2 regions of the Pseudonocardia charpentierae genome follow, and region 1 is predicted to be linked to the other one. Evidence: predicted binding sites of a transcription regulator. Region 1 holds the regulator's gene; the other holds the start of a gene.
The links. Region 1 encodes LexA, which represses DNA repair genes until DNA is damaged. Its sites were predicted from a motif close to CGAACACGTGTTCG; they were not measured.
Positions count from the first base shown of each region.

Region 2: a site for LexA is predicted at 2,862-2,875, ahead of ruvC (crossover junction endodeoxyribonuclease RuvC). Genes of this name have one in related genera too.

Region 1 is NZ_JAVREJ010000028.1:28,441-35,589, forward strand. Features, by position in the region: gene sigJ (RNA polymerase sigma factor SigJ) at 1-254, opposite strand, end outside; gene RM445_RS27395 (vitamin B12-dependent ribonucleotide reductase) at 325-3,159, opposite strand; gene nrdR (transcriptional regulator NrdR) at 3,258-3,731, opposite strand; gene RM445_RS27405 (LysM peptidoglycan-binding domain-containing protein) at 3,892-4,542, opposite strand; gene lexA (transcriptional repressor LexA) at 4,749-5,558, shown strand; gene RM445_RS27415 (universal stress protein) at 5,580-6,410, opposite strand; gene RM445_RS27420 (SMP-30/gluconolactonase/LRE family protein) at 6,424-7,149, opposite strand, start outside.
Region 2 is NZ_JAVREJ010000040.1:19,039-26,187, reverse strand. Features, by position in the region: gene yajC (preprotein translocase subunit YajC) at 1-451, opposite strand, end outside; gene ruvB (Holliday junction branch migration DNA helicase RuvB) at 503-1,531, opposite strand; gene ruvA (Holliday junction branch migration protein RuvA) at 1,528-2,118, opposite strand; gene ruvC (crossover junction endodeoxyribonuclease RuvC) at 2,216-2,839, opposite strand; gene RM445_RS29760 (MOSC domain-containing protein) at 2,978-3,571, shown strand; gene RM445_RS29755 (P-loop NTPase family protein) at 3,699-4,274, opposite strand; gene polA (DNA polymerase I) at 4,325-7,132, opposite strand.

The DNA.
Region 1 (7,149 bases):
AGCCACGGCCCGGGATACGTCTCGTGGCGGGCGGCGGCCGACGTCAACCGGCTCAGGCAGAGCCGCGTGACGGTGGTGGTGAGCCACGCGGCCGGGTTCGTCACGGCCGCCGTGTCGGCTCCGGACCAGCGCAGCCACGCGTCCTGCAGCACGTCGTCGGCGTCGTGGGCGGAGCCGAGCATCCGGTAGGCCAAGCCGAACAGCCGGGGCCGCTGGGCCGCGAACACCGCCGTCGGTTCGGTCGCCCCGGTCATGGCGTCGAGATTGCCACGTCCCGATGCTCGTGCCCCGCCGCACCCGAGGGTGCGGCGGGGCAGCGAACACTCAGCTGCAGCCGCTGGTGGACCCGCAGCCCTCGCACAGGTAGCACGACCCCGCCGGGCGCATCTTCGTGCCGCAGGTCATGCACAGCGGCGCGTCGGCGGCCTTGCCCAGGTGCAGCTCCAGCAGCTCCGTCGAGCTGTGGACCTCCACCGGGGCGGGCGTGACGCCCACCGGCGTCGCGGGCGCCGTGTCGTGCCCGACACCCGAGCGCAGCTCCTCCAGGTCCACCTCGGCCGACCCGTAGCTCTCGGCGACCTGCGCCGTGCGCTCCTCCGCGGAGAAGACGCCCAGCTGCTCGCGCTTCTCGTACGGCAGGTAGTCGAGCGCGAGGCGACGGAAGAGGTAGTCCATGACGCTCGTGGCGATCCGCACGTCCGGGTCGTCCGTCATGCCCGCCGGCTCGAACCGCAGGTTCGAGAACTTCGAGACGTAGAACTCCAGCGGGATGCCGTACTGGAGACCGACCGAGATCGACATCGAGAAGGCGTCCATCACGCCGGCCAGCGTCGAGCCCTGCTTGCCGAGCTTGACGAAGATCTCCCCCAGCCCGTCGTCCGGGTAGGAGCCCGAGGTCAGGTACCCCTCGGCGCCACCCACCGTGAACGACACCGTCTGGCTCGGCCGCTTCTTCGGCAGGCGCTTGCGGACCGGGCGGTACTCGACGGCCGCCTTCGCGGTCTCGGCCGTGTCGGTGCCGGGCTTGGCCGTCTTGCCCGCCGAGAGCGGCTGGCCGACCTTGCAGTTGTCGCGGTAGATCGCGAGCGCCTTGAGCCCGAGCCGCCAGCCCTCGAGGTAGATCTTCTCGACGTCCTCGACCGTGGCCGTCTCCGGCATGTTCACGGTCTTGGAGATCGCGCCCGACAGGAACGGCTGCACTGCGGCCATCATCCGCACGTGGCCCATGGCGGCGATGACCCGCTGCCCCATCGCGCAGTCGAACACCTCGTAGTGCTCGCGACGCAGCCCGGGCGCGTCGACGACGTGGCCGTGCTCACCGACGAACTCGACGATCGCCTCGATCTGCTCGCCCTGGTAGCCGAGCTTGTCGAGCGCCCGCGGCACCGTCTGGTTGACGATCTGCATGGATCCGCCGCCGACGAGCTTCTTGAACTTGACCAGCGCGAGGTCCGGCTCGATCCCGGTGGTGTCGCAGTCCATCATCAGGCCGATGGTGCCGGTCGGGGCGAGGACCGAGGCTTGGGCGTTCCGCCAGCCGTTGACGGCACCGACGGCGAGCGCCTCGCGCCAGGCGACCGTGGCTTGGCGGTGGATGTCGGCGCTCGCCGGCAACGTGCGCACGTCGTCGTTCGCGGCGGAGTGCTTGCGCATCACCCGTTGGTGCGGCTCGGCGTTGCGGGCGTAGCCGTCGTACGGCCCGACGACCCCGGCGAGCTCGGCGGAGCGCTTGTACGCCGCGCCGGTCATCAGCGAGGTGATCGCCGCGGCCAGGGAGCGGCCGCCCTCGGAGTCGTAGGCGTGACCGGTGGCCATCAGCAGGGCGCCGAGGTTGGCGTAGCCGATGCCCAGCTGGCGGAACCGGCGGGTGGTGTCGGCGATCGGCTCCGTCGGGAAGTCGGCGAAGCAGATGGAGATGTCCATCGCCGTGATGATCAGCTCGACGGACTTCTGGAACCGGGCCGCGTCGAACCGGCCGTCGCCGCCGAGGAACGTGAGCAGGTTGAGCGACGCGAGGTTGCAGCTCGAATTGTCGAGGTGCATGTACTCGCTGCAGGGATTGGACGCGGAAATGCGTCCCGACTCCGGGCACGTGTGCCAGTCGTTGATCGTGCCGTCGTACTGGATCCCCGGGTCTGCACACTCCCAGGCCGCCTTGGCGATTCCCCGGAACAGCTTCGTGGCGTCGACCGTGTCGATGACCTCACCGGTCATGCGGGCCCGCAGCCCGAACTCGCTTCCCGACTCGACCGCACGCATGAACTCGTCGGTGACGCGCACCGAGTTGTTCGCGTTCTGGTACTGCACCGAGGCGATGTCCGAGCCGCCGAGGTCCATGTCGAACCCGGCGTCGCGCAGCACCCGGATCTTGGCCTCTTCCTTGGCCTTGGTCTGCACGAACTCCTCGATGTCCGGGTGGTCGACGTCGAGGACGACCATCTTGGCCGCCCGCCGCGTGGCGCCACCGGACTTGATGGTGCCGGCGCTGGCGTCGGCACCGCGCATGAACGACACCGGGCCGGAGGCGGTGCCACCGGAGGACAGGAGCTCCTTGGAGGAGCGGATCCGGGAGAGGTTCAGCCCCGCGCCGGAACCGCCCTTGAAGATCAGGCCCTCTTCCCGGTACCAGTTGAGGATCGACTCCATCGTGTCGTCGACCGACAGGATGAAGCAGGCCGAGACCTGCTGCGGCGAGGTCGTGCCGACGTTGAACCACACGGGCGAGTTGAAGCTGAACACCTGGTGCAGCAGCATCCACGTCAGCTCGTGGGCGAAGATCTCGGCGTCGTCGTCGGTGGCGAAGTAGCCGTGCTCGAGGCCCGAGCGGTGGTAGACGGCCACCACGCGGTCGATGAGCTGGCGGAGGCTGGACTCGCGCTTCGGCGAGCCGACGGCACCGCGGAAGTACTTGCTGGTGACGATGTTCGTGGCGTTGATCGACCAGAAGTCCGGGAACTCGACGCCGCGCTGCTCGAAGTTCACCGTGCCGTCGCGCCAGTTCGTCATCACGACGTCGCGGCGCTGCCAGGTGACCTCGTCGTACGGGTGCACCCCGGCAGTGGTGTGCACGCGCTCGACGGTCAGCCCCCTGCGCTCCGTGCGACCGGTCTTCCTTCCGCGGCCCGGGGCGGCGGCGGGGGGCCCGGCGGTCTCGGTCATGCTCTCCCTCTCCTGCGGCTCCACCCTGGGGCGGCGGGCCGCGGTCGGTGTATGGCTCGGCGAAATACGTGCGGGCGAGGCAGCGGGGATCGGTGTCGTCAGCCCGGTGTGGCGACGTCGGCCGGGGCGGCCGCCCGTCGCAGATCGGCGATCTCCTTCTCGAAGTCCTCGATGGAGGAGAACGAGCGGTAGACGCTGGCGAAGCGCATGTAGGCCACTTCGTCCAGTTCGCGGAGCGGGCCGAGGATGGCCAGCCCCACCTCGTGGCTGGGGATCTCGGCCGCGCCACCGGCGCGGACGGCCTCCTCCACCCGGTGGGCGAGCTGCGCGAGCGCGTCTTCGTCGACCGGGCGACCCTGGCAGGCTCGCCGGACCCCGCTGACGACCTTGTCGCGGCTGAACGGCTCGGTGACGCCGCTGCGCTTGACGACCGCCAGAACCGCCTCTTCGACGGTGGTGAACCGGCGTCCGCAGGCGGCGCACGATCGCCTCCGGCGGATGGCCTGACCGTCGTCCACCTCGCGGGAGTCGATGACCCGGCTGTCGCCGTGCCGGCAGAACGGGCAACGCATGACGACCCCTTGCTGCTTGAGCATCCCCAAGTACTGGGTGAACAACAGCGATGTAACCACAACATGTAGGGGTAGGCCAAGCCGGATCGGCCATCAATCGGCGTATCGACCGGATCGTGGGACGAGCGGCACGCCCTTCGTGGTGGGCGTGCGCACAGCGTCAGCCGCCGGCCACCCGGAGCACCTGACCGGGCTCCGGACGCACCGAGTGGAGTGCGTTGTCGGCCACGATCCGCTCGGCGACGGCTGCCACCTCCGCTCCCGGACGTCCGGGAGCGACCCGTGCGGCGACGTCCCACACCGTCTCACCGGGCTCCACGGTCACGACGACCGGGGCGGGCACGGCGACAGGGACGGCGGCAGGAGCCGGAGCGGGCTCGGCGACCCGGGCGAGCAGGCCGAGCGCGACGACGACCGCCGCCGACGCCGCGACCATGACGACCCCGGCGACGGCACGACGCCACACCGAGCGCGCACCCACCCGGACCGACGGGTGGGCCCGGCGGACCAGCAGCCGCGGCCCGGACGCGCCGCCCGGGACGCCGTCGCTCCACGCCCTCGCGCGCCGGAGATCCACCCCGGCACCCGGAGCCGCCTCCCGGACCGGCCGCGGGGCCTCGAGCGGACGGACCAGCACCAGCGCCCCCGCCGGACGCACCGGCCGCGGCCCCGGAGCGGGCCGCCTGCCGTCCCACCTGCGCACCCACTGATCGGCCCACCGGCCCGGCCGCCGCCCCGCCGCCTGCCCGGATCCCGTTCGACCGACCTCTCCGTGCTCCACCCGCTCGCGCATGTCGCCTCCGCTGCTCACGCTCCGCTCGCGTACGCCTACTAGAACAGATGTTCGAGAGGCGCTGTCGAAGTGTGTACCACCAGGCACCGACAAAACCGAGAGAAGTCCGCGTGTCGTTCGAACATGTGTTTGGAACTGTCGGTGATCACGGCTACCGTTTCCGCGAGTGCCGATGGCCCTGCGGCACACGCACGGGCACCGGCGGTACCAGAAGGAGCGAGTAGATGGCACGCGACGAGGGCGGCGGGGGTGTCGGAGGATCCGACGTCGAGAGCCCCCCGGCGGGCGGGCGCGGCGACGGCGAGCGTGGTGGCGGCAGCACGGTCAGCGCCTTCCCGGATCCCCCCACGGACCCGGTGAACCTGACACCGCGGCAGCGCAAGGTCCTGGAGGTCATCCGCGACTGGGTGGAGCGCTTCGGCTACCCGCCGAGCGTGCGCGAGATCGGCGACGCTGTGGGCCTGACGTCCACCTCCTCGGTGCACCATCAGCTGCGCACGCTGGAGCGCAAGGGGTACCTGCGGCGCGACCCGCACCGCACCCGCGCCGTGGATGTCCGCAGCCCGGACGACCCGGCCGCGGACGAGGCCGGCACTCCGAGCGGCGTGGCCGTCGACGTCGGTGTGGACAGCGCGGCGGGCCCGCTCGCCCGGCGGCCGGAGCCGGCCTTCGTGCCCCTGCTCGGCGACATCGCCGCCGGCGGCCCGATCCTGGCCGAGCAGGCCGTGCAGAGCGTGTTCCCGCTGCCCCGCGAGATCGTCGGCGAGGGCACGCTGTTCCTGCTGAACGTCCGGGGCGACTCGATGGTCGAGGCCGCGATCCGCGACGGCGACTGGGTGGTGGTGCGCCAGCAGCCGGTCGCGGAGAACGGCGAGATCGTCGCCGCAATGATCGACGGTGAGGCGACGGTCAAGACCCTGCGCCGCCGCGACGGGCACGCGTGGCTGATGCCCGCGAACTCCGCATACGACCCGATCCCGGGCGACGACGCCACGGTGCTCGGGCGGGTGGTGGCGGTGCTGAGGCGGCTGTAGCGGAGCCGACTCTGGGCCCCGTCAGCCCGGTACGACCACCACCGGGTAGTGCGCCGCGCGGACCAGCGCGCCGATCACTCCGCCCAGCAGGATCCGGCGCATGAAGCGGTAGCCGCGTGCACCGATCACCAGGAGGTCGGTGCGCTCGGGCAGGTTGGCCAGGGTCGACACGATCGGCCCGTCGACCACGTCCGCGAGCGCGTCGATGTCCACCGGGGCACAGGCGAGGCCGCGCAGCGCCGCCGTCTGTGCTGCGGGGCGTTGCTCGGGGGTCTCGGCGACGGCGACGAAGCGCAGCGCGGCCCCGCTGCGGCGGGCGAGCCGGGTGGCCACCGCGGCTGCCCGCTCGGCTTCGGGCGAGCCGTCGTAGGCCACGGACACCGCGGTCATCCGCGCCGTCGCGAAGTGCCGGTGACCGCGCGGAGCCACGGCGACGGGACAGGTGGCGGTCGGGAGCAGCCGCTGCACCGTACCGCCGGGGGCCAACCGGCCGGCGAGACCGTGTCCCGTCGAGCCGACCACGAGGAACTCCGCCCCGACCTTGTCGGCGTGGTCGGCCAGCGCCGTGTGCGCGTTCGCCGGGCCCAGCCAGCGGAACTCGGGCTCGACCTCGCCGTAGCCGTGAGCATCGATCTTGGCCCGCGCCCGGGCGAACCGTTCGCGCGCCACCGTCTCGGTCCGCTCCCGCCATCGGGGGTCGCGGGCCACCGCGGTGATGCCGCGTCCGTCCTCCGGGTACACGCTGGCGACGACGGCGCGCACACCCGTCAGCCGGGCCAGCTGGGCGCCGAGAACCAGCGCGTCGTGGCCGGCCGGCGTGTCCTCGTATCCCGTGACGATCGGCAACGGCACCTCCCCGGAAACCTTAACGCCGCCGGGCCCCGTGTCGGGCCATCACCAGCGCGAGCAGGGCGAGGATCACCACCAGCGCACCGGCGCCGATCGCCGCCGTCCGCCATGCCGGCACGGGCTCCGCAACGTCGTCCGGAGATCCTGCCGCGGCGGGTTCCGCCGCAGGCTTCCGCCCGGCCGCGGCTCCGGTCAGTGCGGCGGCCCCGGGCACCGCCCGGAGTTGCCCGTCGACGCCGCCGCGCGCCTCCGAACCCGACAGCAGCGTGCCGTCGGCGGTGAATGCCAGCGCCTCGCCCTGCGGCTCGTCGGGCAGCGGCACCTGCACCGGGGCGGTGCGGAGCGCGTCGGCGACGGTGCCGCCGTCCGGGACGGCGAACAGCCAGGCGTCGGTGTACGTCCGCAGCGCGACGACCCGGCCGTCGGCCGTCATCGCGCCACCGGTGACCGTCCGGGAGCCGAGTCCGCCGATCGGGCCGCCCGTCGTGGTGGAGCTCGGCAGCGCCAGGTCGCCCACGTGCACGAGCGGAGTCGGGCCCACACCGTCCAGCGGCCCCTCCGGCTGGTAGATACCGGCGGTACCGACGCTCTTGGTGACCACGGTGGGCACGCCGCGCGCGTCGACCAGCAGCGCCTCGGCGTCGTGCGGGCCGTCGGGGTAGGTGAGACGGTGCAGCTCCGGCTCGCCCCGCGCCGGAACGACGATCAGGGCCACCGTGCTGCGGCGCTGCTCGTTGTCGCC
Region 2 (7,149 bases), on a different contig from region 1:
CGTTCGCGTCGCGCGGGGCGTCGGCCGTCGGCGCCGACTCGGCGTCCACCCGCGCTCCGGTGCCGACCGAACCGTCCAGAGCGGGGTGGTCGGCGGCGACGGCGGGCGTGCCCGACGGCGGGGTGTCGGACACCGTGTCGTCCGAGGCAGGGATCTCCGAGGTCGGGGCGTCCGACGCGGAGGAGTCGAGCACCCGCTCGCGCACGGCGGCGCGCAGCCAGGTGGTGACCACGCCGTCGGCGATCTCCAGGTCGATGGTGTCCTCGTAGGCGACGTCGACCACCGTGCCGCGCAGCCCGGAGGTGGTGGTGACCACGTCACCGATCTGCAGAGCCGACTGGAGCTTCTGCTGCTCCTGCATCTGCCGGCGCTGCTTGCGCCCCGACAGGAAGATCGGGATGAACAGCAGGAGGATGAGCAGGGGGAACAGCAGGCCGCCGAGTGATTCCATGATCTCCGTCGTCTTCCGCGTGTCGGTGGGGCGAGTCTGCCAGCCGACCCGTCAGAACAGAGCAGGCGGGGTGCCGAGGACGTCGGGCGGCGCCGGCACCCCGAGGTGCGCCCAAGCCGCCGCCGTCGCCACCCGCCCCCGTGGGGTGCGCGCCAGCATTCCGGCCCGCACCAGGAACGGCTCGCAGACCTCTTCGACGGTACCGGGATCCTCGCCCACCGCCACAGCCAGCGTCGACACCCCGACCGGGCCGCCGCCGAACCCGCGCACGAGCGCGCTCAGCACGGCGCGGTCGAGGCGGTCGAGGCCGAGCTCGTCGACGTCGTAGACGGTCAGCGCGGCCCGGGCCACCTCGCGGGTCACGGCGCCGTCCGCCCGGACCTCGGCGAAGTCGCGGACGCGGCGCAGCAGCCGGTTGGCGATGCGCGGCGTGCCGCGGGAGCGGCCGGCGATCTCCTCGGCGCCGTCGGGCCGCAGGTCGACCCCGAGGATCAGCGCCGCCCGGCGCAGCACCCGCTCCAGCTCGGCGGGCTCGTAGAACTCCATGTGCGCGGTGAAGCCGAACCGGTCGCGCAGCGGGCCGGTCAGCGCCCCCGAGCGGGTGGTGGCGCCGACCAGGGTGAACGGTGCGATGTCGAGCGGGATGCTCGTCGCTCCCGGGCCCTTGCCGACCACGACGTCGACCCGGAAGTCCTCCATCGCGAGGTAGAGCATCTCCTCGGCGGGGCGCGCGATGCGGTGGATCTCGTCGATGAACAGCACGTCGCCGGGCACCAGGTTCGACAGCATGGCCGCGAGATCGCCCGCGCGCTCCAGGGCCGGGCCGCTGGTGAGCCGGATGGCGGCGCCCAGCTCGACGGCGACGATCATCGCGAGGCTGGTCTTGCCCAGCCCGGGCGGCCCGGAGAGCAGGATGTGGTCGGGCGGGTCGCCACGGCGCCGCGACGCCTCGAGCACCAGTTCGAGCTGCTCGCGGACCCGCGGCTGGCCCACGAACTCGGCGAGCCGGCGCGGCCGCAGCGTGGCCTCGATGTCGAGGTCGTCGGGCTGGGCGGCCGCGCCCGTCACGGGCTCGGTCACCGGGAGTGCCCGAGGTGGCTCAGCGCGGCCCGCAGCGCCGCCGACGCGGAGGCGGCGCCGTTCTCGGCCAGCACGGCGTCCACCGCCTGCTCAGCCGCCTTAGCGGGAAAGCCCAGGCCGAGCAGGGCCTCCACCACCTGGTCGCGCGCGCTGCTCGCCGACGCGGGCGCGCTCGGGGCGGGCGCGGGGGCGACGACCTTGTCGCGCAGTTCCAGGACCATCCGCTCGGCGCCCTTGCGGCCGATCCCCGGCACGCGGGTCAGCGCAGTCGCGTCGCCGTCGGCCAGGGCGCGGCGCAGCGCGTCCGGGTCGAGCACGGCGAGCGTGGCCAGTGCGAGCCTCGGGCCGACACCGCTGACCGTCTGCAGCAGCGTGAACAGGTCGCGTTCCTCGGCGTCGGCGAAGCCGAAGAGCGTCAGCGAGTCTTCACGGACGATGAGCGATGTCGCGAGCCGCGCCTGCTCCCCCCGCCGCAGCCCGGCGAGCGTCGCGGGTGTGGCGTGCACCGCCAGCCCGGCCCCGCCCACCTCGACGACGGCGTGGTCCAGCCCGATCTCCAGCACCTCACCGCGCACGGCCGCGATCATGCGGTCCATCTCCCGTCGGTCCACGTCGCGCGCCCTGCCGGGTCGCGCGCAGGTTCTGACCCGAGCGCCGCCCGGGACGCCGCGCGCTGTCGCGGGCTCATCGGCCGGCACCGCCCAGTGCGCCGCCGCCGAGAGCGGTGCGCCGCGCCGCCGCCTCCGCTGCCGCCGCGGCGAGCCGGGCCCGGTGGTGGCGGGCGAGCTCCGCCGAACGCTCGCGGGCCTGGGCCATGCGGTCCAGCATCGGGGCCCGCCAGCAGTGGCAGATCGCCAGCGCGAGAGCGTCGGCGGCGTCGGCCGAGCGGGGCGCCTCGGCGAGCCCGAGCAGACGCGTCACCATGGCCGCGACCTGCTCCTTGCCTGCTCGTCCCTCGCCGGTGACGGCGGCCTTCACCTCGCTCGGGGTGTGGAAGGCGACGGGCAGCCCGGCACGGGCCGCGAGCAGCGCCACCACCCCGCTGGCCTGCGCGGTGCCCATGACCGTGCGGACGTTGTGCTGGCTGAACACGCGCTCGACGGCGACGACGTCCGGCCGGTGCACCGCGATCCACCGCTCGACCTCGTCGCCGACGCCGAGCAGGCGGGTCGCCAGCGGTGCGTCGGTCGGCGTGCGGACGACGTCGACCGCGACGAAGCGGACCTCACGGCCGCCCTGGGCTCCTCCGCCGTCGACCACGCCAAGCCCGCACCGGGTCAGTCCCGGGTCGACGCCGAGCACCCGCACCCGCGATCTCCGTCCTGCCGAGCGAACAGCCGTTCGACGGGGAGGCTACCGGTGGGTGCGGCGGTGACTTCCGGGACGCGCCGCAGCGGCGTCGCCAGGCGTCGGTGTCGCCGGTGCGCAGCGCTTACAGTCGACGGCGTGATCGTCGAGGTGCAGATCGTGGCACTGCTGGCCTCGCCGGTACACGCGTACGAGGGCCGGCCCGCCGACGGCCCGCGGGGCGACCCGACGGTCGACGCCCGCGAGCGGATCGAGATCCTGGCCGGGCACGGCATCGTCGGCGACCGCTACGCCGGGCACGCGGCGCACCGCAACGCCGCGGTGACGGTGTTCGCGGCCGAGGCCCTCGAGGCCGTCGCCACCGAACTGGAGTGGCCCTCGGTTCCGGACGCTCTGCTCACGCGGCGCAACATCGTCCTGCGCGGTTTCGCCGTCGACGCTCTCGCCGCCGTCCGCGGCGGGACCGGCGCCGTGTTCAGCCTCGACTCCGGCGACGGCCCGGTCCGGTTCCGGGCCCATCGACCGGCGAACCCCTGTCGCTGGATGGACGTCGTCCTCGGCCCGGGCGCCTTCCGCGCGCTCCGTGGACGCAGCGGGGTGCGGTGCGCGGCGCTGGACGACGGCCTGCTGCGCCGCGGGCCGGCCGTGCTGCGCGTCCTCGAACCGCCGCCCCGGCCCCGGTGCCGGCCTGAGCCTCCGCGAGTCGGCACCTTTGGCAGCGCGAATGTGTGATCCGGGGCAAGATCGAAGTGCCCCGAAGGTGACATTCGCTCGCCCGAACGTGCCGACTCGCGCGTTCACGGCGGGTGGTTCGCGCGCCGGGGCGTAACGGACTCGCGCGGTTGTCGGTGGGTGCGGATCAGCGGGAGGCGGCGAGCCTGGCGACGGGGCCGTCGAGCCAGGCGTGGATCTCGCGGCGGGTGCGCAGCCGCACCACGGCCGGCGGATCGGCGGAGGCGAGCACCTGCCGGACACGGTCCGGGGTCTTGGGGTGGGTGCGCCAGGCCCAGCGCAGGATGTGGTCGCGCCGGGTCAGGATCGTCCACAGCGGCGGTTCGACGTTGCCGTTCCACAGCTCGACGCGGCGCAGCCGCCGGCTGAGCGTGCGCGGCACGATCTGGCGCATCACCGCGGCGCGGGTGAGGTCGAGCCAGACCAGCAGATCTGCGCGCGCGAGCAGGAGCGGGCGGACCGCGGAGTACTGCCACTCCGTGACCCACTCCTCCCCCACGACGAGGGCGGCGACGTCGTCGGCGAACTCGGGCCGCGGCACCCACCCAGGGCCGTGGTAGAGCCCGTCGATGTCGGTGTGCGGAATCCCGAGCCGGTCGGCGAGGGCGACGGCGACCGTGGTCTTCCCCGCACCGGACGTTCCGGCAACGAGGATCCGACGGGGGCGGGCGGGCAGCGGGTCGTTCCACGCGAGGGGCCGCACCCGGGCATCGTCGGCCGTCCCGAGCGCCGGTGTCGAGCGGGTTCGGCGCGTCAGTGCGCGGCCTGGTCCCAGCTGCGTCCGTAGCCCACCGACACCTCCAGCGGCACCGACAGCGCGTACGCGGCGCCCATCTCCCGGCGCACCAGCGCCTCCACGGCGTCGCGCTCGCCGTGCGCGACCTCGAGCACCAGCTCGTCGTGGACCTGCAGGAGCATCCGGCTGCGCAGGTCCTCGGCGGTGAGCGCGCGGTGCACGTTGAGCATCGCGACCTTGATGATGTCGGCCGCGCTGCCCTGGATCGGGGCGTTGAGCGCCATCCGCTCGGCCATCTCGCGACGCTGGCGGTTGTCGGTGGTGAGGTCGGGCAGGTAGCGGCGGCGGCCGAGGATCGTCTCGGTGTAGCCGTCCTTGCGGGCCTGGTCGACGACACCGCCGAGGTAGTCGCGCACGCCGCCGAACGTCTGGAAGTAGTCGTCCATCAGCCCGCGGGCCTCCTCGGTGGAGATCCGCAGCTGATTGCTCAGCCCGAACGCCGAGAGCCCGTACGCCAGGCCGTAGTTCATCGCCTTGATCTTCGCCCGCCGCTCGGGCCCGACCTCGGCGGCGTCGACGCCGAAGACCCGCGCGGCGGTCTCGGCGTGGAAGTCGTGGTGGCTGCGGAAGGCCTCGATCAGCGCGGCGTCGCCCGAGAGGTGCGCCATGATGCGCATCTCGATCTGGCTGTAGTCGGCCGTCATCAGCTCCGCGTATGCGGAGCCTTCAGCATCACGGCCGACGACGAACGTGTCGCGGATCCGCCGCCCCGCCGCCGTGCGGATCGGCACGTTCTGCAGGTTCGGCTCCGTCGACGACAGCCGCCCGGTGGCGGCGATCGTCTGGCTGTACGTGGTGTGGATGCGGCCGTCGTCCGCGACGGACTTGAGCAGCCCCTCCACGGTGACCTTGAGCCGGGTCGCGTCGCGGTGCACCAGCAGGTGCGACAGGAACTCGTGCCCGGTCTGCTCGAACAGGGTCTGCAGCGCGTCCGCGTCCGTGGTGTAGCCGGTCTTGGTGCGCTTGGTCTTGGGCATGCTGAGCTCGTCGAACAGCACGACCTGCAGCTGCTTGGGCGAGCCGAGGTTGATCTCCTTGCCGATCACGCCGTACGCGTCCTGGGCGGCCTGCTTGACCTGGGCGGCGAACTCGGCCTCGAGCGCCGACAGGGCGTCGTGGTCGACCGCGATCCCCGCGGTCTCGAGGTCGGCGAGGACGAGCAGGAGGGGCAGCTCCAGCTCGGCCAGGAGACGCGTGCCGCCCAGCTTGGCCAGCTCGGCGTCCAGCGCGTCGGCCAGCTCGGCCACCGCGGAGGCCGACACGACCTGGGCCTGGGCGCGCGCGGAGTCGGCCTCCTCCTCCCCGCCCAGGAGCGAGAGCTGGCCGTTCTCCGGCTCGCTCTCGGCCCGCAGCTCCCGGCGCAGGTAGCGCAGCGCGAGGTCGGCCAGGTCGAAGCTGCGCTGCCCCGGCCGCGCCAGGTACGCCGCGAGCGCGGTGTCGCTGGTCAGCCCCCGGAGCACCCAGCCGCGGGCGCGCAGGCCGTGCAGCGCCGCCTTGACGTCGTGCGCGGCCTTGGGCACGGACTCGTCGGCGAGCCACTCCCCCAGCGCCGCCTCGTCGTCCGGCAGCAACGTGCGCACGTCGAGGTAGGCCGCCTGTGCGGCACCGGCCGACGCCCCGGCCGCGCGGGCCTCCAGCGACGGCTCGCCGGCGGCCAAGGCGATCCCCTCGACGTCGCGGCCCGCCCAGGTGCCCAGCTGCCCGTGCACGAAGAGCCCGACCCGGCGTCCGTCGCGGGCGTTCGCGTCGAGCCAGGCCCGCACGGTGCCGGGTTCGAGCGCGCCGCCCTCGACGTCGAAGCCCTCTTCCGCCTCCGGCTCGGCGCTGGTGAGCGTGGCGAACAGGCGCTCGCGCAGCACCCGGAACTCGAGCTCGTCGAACAACCGGTGCACGGCTTCGCGGTCCCACGGCCGGGCCACGAGGTCGTCCGGGGTCGCCTCGAGTTGGACGTCGCGGATCAGCTCGGTCAGCTGGCGGTTCAGCAGCACGTGCGCGAGGTTCGCGCGCAGGGCGTCGCCCGCCTTGCCCTTCACCTCGTCCACCCGGTCCGTGAGCGCCTCGAGCGAGCCGAACTCACGCACCCACTTGGCGGCCGTCTTCTCGCCGACGCCCGGGATGCTGGGCAGGTTGTCGCTGGGGTCGCCGCGCAGCGCCGCGAAGTCCGGGTACTGCGCGGGCGTGAGCCCGTAGCGGGTCATCACCGCGTCCGGGTCGATCCGGCCGAGCTCGGAGACGCCGCGTGTCGGGTAGAGCACCGTCACGTTGTCGCTGATCAGCTGGAACGCGTCGCGGTCGCCCGTGGTGACGAGCACCCGGTAGCCCTGCGCCTCGGCCTGGGTGGCGAGGGTGGCGATGATGTCGTCGGCCTCGTAGTTGTCGACCGCGAAGAACGGGATGGCCAGCGCCGTCAGGACGTCCTTGATGAGGTCGACCTGCCCGCGGAAGTCGTCGGGCGTCGAGCTCCGGTTGGCCTTGTAGTCGGAGAACCGCTCGGAGCGGAAGGTGGTCCGCGAGACGTCGAAGGCCACGGCGACGTGCGTGGGCGCCTCGTCGCGGATGAGGTTGATGAGCATGGCCGTGAAGCCGTAGACGGCGTTCGTGGTCTGTCCGGTGCCGGTGCGGAAGTTCTCCGCGGGCAGGGCGAAGAACGCCCGGTAGGCCAGCGAGTGGCCGTCGAGCAGGAGCAGCCGGCGCTCGCCCACCGGGTGCGTCACCGGGGCCGGGGCTGCAGGCTTCTTGGCTGGGGTACGTGTGGCGGGGCTCATCGGTTCGAGAGTCTAGG